Regions from separate parts of the Streptomyces sp. NPDC005281 genome, predicted to be linked through region 1. Evidence: riboswitches for the same ligand, from Rfam matches in the RefSeq annotation. Region 1 holds a riboswitch; the other holds the start of a gene.
What was found. A riboswitch is a leader RNA that binds a small molecule or an ion and turns the genes downstream of it on or off. The one in region 1 is predicted to bind thiamine pyrophosphate.

Region 1 (3,949 bases):
ATTTCAGCAGTGTCAGGTGGGTCGAATCCTGGCCAGTCGACGGCAAACGACGGGGTAGGCGATGCGCGAGTCGGTGCAGGCAGAGGTCATGATGAGCTTCCTCGTGTCCGAGGAGCTGTGCTTCCGCATTCCTGTCGAGCTGCGATACGAGAGCTGTGATCCGTACGCCGTGCGGTTGACCTTCCACTTGCCCGGCGATGCGCCCGTGACCTGGGTGTTCGGGCGGGAGTTGCTGATCGACGGCGTCGGCAGGCCCTGTGGTGACGGCGACGTGCACATCGCGCCGGCCGACCCGGAGGCGCTCGGGGAGGTGCTGATCCGGCTTCAGGTCGGTGGCGATCACGCGCTGTTCCGGTCCGGGACGGCGCCGCTGGTCGCGTTTCTCGACCGGACGGACAGGCTCGTGCCGCTCGGGCAGGAGCGCTCCCTCGAGGGCTTCGACACGTCCCTCGACGCGGTGCTCGACCGCATCCTCACCGAGGAGCAGAGCGCGGGCTGAGGTCCAGGTCGCCTTGGCGCGGAGTAACGCTTCCTCGCAAGGCGCGTGGGCGCAGGATGGTTTCAGCGCTTTCGGGAGCCGGTCAGTGCTTGCGGCGGCGCCCCTTCCCGCTCCGTGCCGGTGTCAGGGCGGCCGCGGGCTGGGCGGGGACGGACGCGCCGCCTTCCCGGTCCGCGGCGACCACCAGGGCTGCCAGCGCGGTCGTCACCGGCACGGCGGCGACCAGACCGATCGATCCGACCAGCGTGCGCACGATCTCCTCGGCGACCAGCTCGCTGTTGGCGACGGTGCCCACGCTGCTCTGCGCGATCGAGAAGAGCAGCAGCAGCGGGAGCGCGGCGCCCGCGTAGGCCAGGACGAGCGTGTTGACGACCGACGCGATGTGGTCGCGGCCGATACGGATGCCCGCGCGGTACAGGCCGCGCCGGCCCATCGTGGGGTTCGCCTCGTGCAGTTCCCAGACCGCGGACGTCTGCGTCACCGTCACGTCGTCGAGGACGCCGAGCGAACCGATGATGACACCGGCCAGCAGCAGGCCGCTCATGTCGATGGACGGGTACAGACCGTGGATCAGACCGGTGCTGTCGTCGGTGTTGCCGGTCAGCACGGCCCAGTCGATGAAGACCGAGCCGAGGAGGCCGATCAGCACCAGGGAGAGCAGGGTGCCGACCACCGCCACGGACGTCCTGGCCGACAGACCGTGACACATGTAGAGCGCGATCAGCATGATCGCGCTGGACCCGACGACGGCCACGAGCAGCGGGTTCGAGCCCTGCAGTATCGCGGGCAGGATGAAGAAGTTCAGGATCATGAAGCTGATGGCCAGGGCGACCAGCGCCATGACCCCGCGCATCCGTCCGATCACCACGACGACCACCGCGAAGATCAGAGCGAGCAGCGTCAGAGGCAGCTTCCGGTTCGCGTCCGTGACCGAGTACTGGAGGTCCTTGGGGGCGGAGGGCTCGTACGCGACGACGACCTTCTCGCTCTGGTGCAACTGCCGTGACTGATCCGGCTGAACGATCTCGGTGAACGTGCGGCCCTTGTCCTTTCCGGTGTCGATCCGGACCGTCGCCTTCTTGCATTCCCCGGCCGACCTGCGCTGGGCGGAGGAATCCCCGGTGGCGGAGGTGGCGCCCCCCGGGGTCCCCGAGGAGGCGTTCACGGACTTGCAGTCCACCTGGTCGATCTTCGTGACCGTCGCCTGCTGGGTCTGCCGGTCGAAGCCGACACCGGTGCGCTCGTGAGCCGGCGCGCCGCCGGGCCACAGCACCACGAGTCCCACCGCGACCGCGACCGCGAAAGGGATCAGCACCGCGGCGATGACCTTGCGCAGATGCTTGGAGACCGGCGCGGCCGGACCGTGACTGTGGGAGTGCCCGTGCCCGGCGCTCGGGGGCTCGTCGTGCCCACGGCGGGGACCCGGCCCGTGGTCATCGTCCGAACCGTGATGATCACTGTCCGGCCCCTGCCCGTGCTCATGCCCGTGTCCGTCGCCGGGGCCGTGCCCACGGCCGCCGTCGGAGCCGGGACGGCGCGGTGGCTCGGACGGCTGGAACGGGTGCTGCCGGGTCGTTGTCACCGCCCGATCATCGCAACAACGTCAAGGGCCCTCTGGTCACCGCGCCAAACATGACGCTAGCGTGGAGGCACCTTTGCACACGCGGGAGCTCGGAGCACCGGGCTGAGAGGGCGCTGACGTCCGTCTTCGCGATGTTTCACATGAAACATCGGCGATCGGAAGCCGCTGCGTCGACCGCTGAACCTGTTACCGGGTAATGCCGGCGTAGGGAGTAGGTCTCATGACCGACAAGGATGTACGCACGCCTGCCTCCAACCGGACGGACGGGGTTTCCCCGCCGTCCCCGAACGGCCAGGAGAGGCAGTCCATCGGCTGGCACAAGGGGTACGTGGGAGGCACGCGTCCCGATCTGCAGGTGCCGGTTCGTCAGGTGCACCTCACCAACGGGCAGTCCGTGACGTTGTATGACACCTCCGGCCCGTACACCGATCCGACCATCGACACCGATGTACGCAGGGGGCTGGCGCCGCTGCGTGAGAGCTGGATCATCGCCCGCGGCGACACCCAGGAGTACGCGGGCCGCCCCGTTCGTCCCGAGGACGACGGGATCAAGCACACGTCCCCACGCGGAGGACTGCGCAATCTCGACGCGGTCTTCCCTGGCCGGCCGCGCCAGCCCCGCCGGGGGCGCACAGGACAGGCGGTCACCCAGCTCGCCTACGCGCGGCGCGGTGAGATCACACCCGAGATGGAGTTCGTGGCGGTCCGCGAGAACGTCGACCCCGAGGTCGTACGGGAGGAGATCGCCGCGGGCCGGGCGGTACTGCCCGTGAACGTCAACCATCCGGAGATCGAGCCGATGATCATCGGCAAGCGGTTCCTGGTGAAAGTGAACGCCAACATCGGCAATTCCGCGGTGACTTCCTCCATCGAGGAGGAGGTCGAGAAGATGACCTGGGCGACCCGCTGGGGCGCCGACACGGTCATGGACCTGTCCACCGGACGCAACATCCACACCACACGTGAATGGGTGCTGCGCAACTCCCCCGTACCCATCGGCACCGTGCCGCTCTACCAGGCATTGGAGAAGGTCGACGGCCGTGCCGAGGAGCTGACCTGGGAGATCTACAAGGACACCGTCGTCGAGCAGGCCGAGCAGGGCGTGGACTACATGACGGTCCACGCGGGCGTGCGCCTGGCGTACGTGCCGCTCACCGCGAACCGAAAGACCGGCATCGTCTCGCGCGGAGGATCGATCATGGCTGCCTGGTGCCTCGCGCACCACAAGGAGTCGTTCCTGTACGAGAACTTCGAGGAGCTCTGCGAGATCCTCGCCGCGTACGACGTCACCTACTCGCTCGGCGACGGGCTGCGGCCGGGTTCCATCGCGGACGCCAACGACGCCGCGCAATTCGCGGAGTTGAGGACGCTCGGGGAACTCAACACGGTCGCGAAGCGTTTTCAGGTTCAGACGATGATCGAAGGCCCGGGCCACGTCCCGATGCACAAGATCAAGGAGAACATCGACCTTCAGCAGGAGATCTGTGATGAAGCTCCGTTCTATACCCTCGGCCCGCTGACGACGGACGTCGCGCCGGCCTACGACCACATCACTTCCGGCATCGGCGCCGCGATGATCGCCTGGTGGGGCACGGCCATGCTCTGCTACGTCACGCCCAAGGAACACCTGGGCCTGCCCGATCGTGACGACGTCAAGACCGGCGTCATCACCTACAAGATCGCCGCCCACGCAGCCGACCTCGCCAAGGGGCACCCAGGTGCCCAGGACTGGGATGACGCGCTCTCCGACGCCCGCTTCGAGTTCCGGTGGGAGGACCAGTTCAACCTGGCTCTCGACCCGGACACGGCGCGGGAGTTCCACGACCAGACGCTGCCGGCGGAACCCGCCAAGACGGCCCACTTCTGCT
Region 2 (3,949 bases), on a different contig from region 1:
TGGCGTCTGCGGGCGTCCGTGCACAGATAGACACGGGCGTCGGCGAGGCGGTCCCGCGCGGTCGTGGCGGCGTTCTCGGGCATGCGTGGGTCCCCCGTTGTCGGTGCGCGGGGAGCGCGGCGGCCGGGATGGTCCCGCCGCCGTGCTCCCCGTGCCGGACGGTCTCGAAAAAGGTCAGACGGCGAGCGCCTGGGCGCGGCGCTTCACCTCCGTGCCGCGATTCTCGCTCAGCGCCTGCGCGGGGGTGCCGGGCAGGGTCGGGTCGGGGGTGAAGAGCCACTCGAGGGCCTCTTCGTCGGAGAAGCCGTCGTCCCTCAGGAGCGTCAGGGTGCCTGCCAGGCCCTTGACGACCTTCTGCTCGGCCACGTCGATGAAGTCGGCGGGGACATGCAGCGCGCGGTTCTCACCACGGCGTACGGCGATCAGCTGGCCCTCCTTGAGCAGCTGCCGGACGCGTGTCACCTCGACACCGAACTGTTCGGCGATGTCGGGGAGGGTGAGCCAGGCGGGGACGAGAGCATCGATCTTTGCGTCAATCTCGGTCACGGGACAAGCGTGCCATCCCGGGCCGACAGTCGGAAGCCGAGGGCGTCCGACCGCGGGGTGAGGGATCAGGCAGTGGCGGCCTTCAGCGGCCTCGACGGGTCCACGAGCAGCTCCGGGTCCATGGCGACACCCGCCTCGATCAGCCGGCGGCCCTGGGCGAGATCCCTCGGGCGGCCCACCGCCAGCAGGGCGACGAGCCGTTCCCCGCGGAGCCAGCACACCGACCAGGAGACGCCCGCGGGGTCGCCGCGCCACACCAGGGTGTCGGCGGGCCCGTGGTGGCCGACGTACTGCACGAAACGGCCGAACTGCTCGGACCAGAAGTACGGCACGGGGTCGTAGGCGGCCGGGGTCTCCCCGACGATGTTCAGGGCGACCGTGCGCGGACCCTGGAGGGCGTTGTCCCAGTGGTGGACGAGAAGGCGCCGCTCGTAGCGCCCGGACGGGAAGGAGGCGCAGTCGCCGACCGCGTAGACGTCCGGCAGGGAGGTGCGCAGGTGGTCGTCGGCAACGATCTCGCGGTCGGCGCCGAGTTCGATGCCGGAGCCGGCGATCCAGGCGGTCGCGGGCCGCGCCCCGATCCCGACCACGACGGCGCCCGCGGGCACCCGGGAGCCGTCGTCCAGGACCACCGCGCCCGGCTCGACACGCTCCACGCGCGCGTTGGTGCGCAGCGAGGCCCCGCTGTCCGCGTACCAGGCGGCCATCGGGGCGGCCACCTCGGCCGGCAGCACTCCGGCGAGCGGCCGGTCGGCGGCCTCGACGACGGTGACCGCGCAGCCCGCCTCGCGCGCCGCGGTGGCGAACTCGGCGCCGATCCAGCCGGCTCCGACCACCACGATGTCGTGCTGCCGGGCGAGAACGGGTCGCAGCCGGTCGGCGTCGTCCAGGGTGCGCAGCAGATGCACTCCGGGCACGCCTTCGGCGCCGGGGAGCCGGATCGGCTCGGCGCCGGTGGCGACGACCAGGACGTCGTACGGGACCGGTCCCCCGGCCGTGTCCAGTTCATGGTCGCCCGGCCGCACGGCGAGGGCCTCGCTGCCCAGCCTGAGGTCGATGTCCAGGGCCTCGAAGTCGACGTCGAAGGCGGAGCCCTCGGCCTTGCCCAGCAGGACGGCCTTGGACAGCGGTGGCCGGTCGTAGGGCTGATGCGGCTCCGCGCCGATCAGCGTGACGGTGCCGGTGAAACCCTGTTCGCGCAGGGCGACCGCGGTCTGCACCCCGGCCATGCCCGCGCCCACCACGACGACCCGCCGTGCCGTGGGCCTGCGCGACGGGGACTGTGCCTGCGTCTGATCGCTCACCTGATCACCATAGACACGTGACGATTCGTCAGTCAGCTGACGTGCTCGGTGACCTGTTCCACACGGCGGGTCCCGCGCACCTCTTCCACCACGCTCGTCCCGGAACCCCGCCGGGACTCCCACGTCCAGGTCTCCTCCAGCCGGACACGGCCGTCGGGCAGTTCGAGGACGAGGGACACGCAGTGGCCCGACGCGGTGGTCCCGTCGCGTTTGAGCTGCACGTACCGGAAGTCGAGGCGGTCGCCCTCGCGGGTGCCCACGAGGTGTCCGCGGACGATGTCGCCGCCCGCGTACTCGGCCCAGACCACGCCGTCCTCCTCGTGGTACGTGAACCGGGTGAGGGTGCCGACCTGGCCGGCGGCCTGGTCGGCGACGGGCGCGAGGACGAGGCCGTCGAGGGGTCGTGCCACGGGCGGAGGCTCCCTTACCGAGACGGACGGGGGCGGGCTAGGGTGGCCAACGTAAAGCACTCGCGGGAGCCCGGACGCACCGGGCTGAGAGGGAGGCTGGCGGCCTCCGACCGTACGAACCTGATCCGGGTCATGCCGGCGAAGGGAGGGGCTGGACGCCCATGCCGTCTGCACGTTCGTCGGACGTCCTCGTCGTCGGGGGCGGGATCATCGGTCTGGTGACGGCCTGGCGGGCCGCGCAACGCGGGTTCACCACCGCGCTCGTGGACCCCGAGCCGGGCGGCGGGGCCGCCCGGGTCGCGGCCGGGATGCTGGCCGCCGTCACCGAGCTGCACTTCGGCGAGGAGACCCTGCTGGGCCTCAACCTCGCCTCGGCGCGCCGCTATCCGGACTTCGCCGCCGAGCTCACCGAGGCGACCGGCGAGGATCTCGGCTACCGCCGGTCGGGCACGCTGGCCGTCGCGCTGGACGCCGACGACCGCGCCCATCTGCGGGAACTGCACGCGCTCCAGGTCCGTTCGGGGCTGGAGTCGGAGTGGCTGAGCGGCCGCGAGTGCCGCCGCCTTGAGCCGATGCTCGCGCCCGGTGTGCGCGGGGGTCTGCGGGTGGACGGCGACCACCAGATCGACCCGCGGCGCCTCGCGGGAGCCCTGGTCACGGCGTGCGAGCGGGCCGGGGTGGCACTGCACAGGACCTGGGCGGAGCGCCTGACGGTCGTACGGGACCGGGCCGCCGGAGTCGTCACCACGGACGGCACCGAACTCACCGCGGGCCGGGTGGTGCTCGCCGGGGGCAGCCTCAGCGGGCGTCTGGCGGGTGTCCCGCAGGACGCCGTGCCGCCGGTGCGCCCGGTCAAGGGGCAGGTGCTGCGGCTGACCGTGCCGCGGCGGTACGCGCCGTTCCTGAGCCGCACCGTGCGGGCCGTGGTGCGCGGCAGCCACGTCTACCTGGTGCCGCGCGAGAACGGCGAGCTCGTGGTGGGCGCGACGAGCGAGGAGCTGGGCTGGGACACCACCGTGACGGCGGGCGGCGTCTACGAACTGCTGCGCGACGCCCACGAACTGGTCCCCGGGATCACCGAGCTGCCGCTCGTCGAGACCCGCGCGGGTCTGCGCCCCGGCTCGCCCGACAACGCTCCGATGCTCGGCCCGAGCGCGCTGGACGGTCTGCTGCTGGCCACCGGGCACTTCCGCAACGGTGTCCTCCTGACGCCCGTGACCGGCGATGTGATGGCCCATGTCCTGACCACCGGCGAACTCCCCGCCGAAGCCCGCCCCTTCACCCCCCTGCGCTTCGGCGCCACGGCCCGCACGGAGCTGCCCGTATGAACATCGTCGTCAACGGGGAGCGGCGGCGGATCGCCGCAGGAACCGCTCTGGACGCGCTCGTCGCGACCCTCACCCCGGCGTCGTCCGGGGTGGCCGCCGCACTGAACGAGACCGTCGTCCCTCGAACGCAGTGGTCGTCCACCGCGCTCGCCGAGGACGACCGCGTCGAAGTCCTCACCGCCGTCCAAGGAGGCTGACCCATGGCAGACGACCCCTTCGTCCTCGGCGGTACGGCCTACACGTCCCGGCTGATCATGGGGACGGGCGGCGCGCCCAGCCTCGACGTGCTGGAGCGCTCCCTGGTGGCGTCCGGCACGGAGCTGACGACGGTCGCGATGCGGCGCGTGGACGCGTCCGTGCA

Region 2: another riboswitch for thiamine pyrophosphate. It lies ahead of thiO (glycine oxidase ThiO); the one in region 1 lies ahead of thiC (phosphomethylpyrimidine synthase ThiC).

What each region holds. Positions count from the first base shown of each region.
Region 1 covers NZ_JBEXGX010000003.1:235,359-239,307, forward strand. The annotation lists gene ABZV42_RS06235 (SsgA family sporulation/cell division regulator) at 62-499, shown strand; gene ABZV42_RS06240 (YibE/F family protein) at 582-2,081, opposite strand; TPP riboswitch at 2,153-2,309, shown strand; gene thiC (phosphomethylpyrimidine synthase ThiC) at 2,302-3,949, shown strand, end outside.
Region 2 covers NZ_JBEXGX010000031.1:70,914-74,862, forward strand. The annotation lists gene thiE (thiamine phosphate synthase) at 1-83, opposite strand, end outside; gene ABZV42_RS33470 (Rv2175c family DNA-binding protein) at 175-546, opposite strand; gene ABZV42_RS33475 (FAD-dependent oxidoreductase) at 612-1,850, opposite strand; gene ABZV42_RS33480 (hypothetical protein) at 1,883-2,260, opposite strand; TPP riboswitch at 2,313-2,424, shown strand; gene thiO (glycine oxidase ThiO) at 2,422-3,588, shown strand; gene thiS (sulfur carrier protein ThiS) at 3,585-3,785, shown strand; gene ABZV42_RS33495 (thiazole synthase) at 3,789-3,949, shown strand, end outside.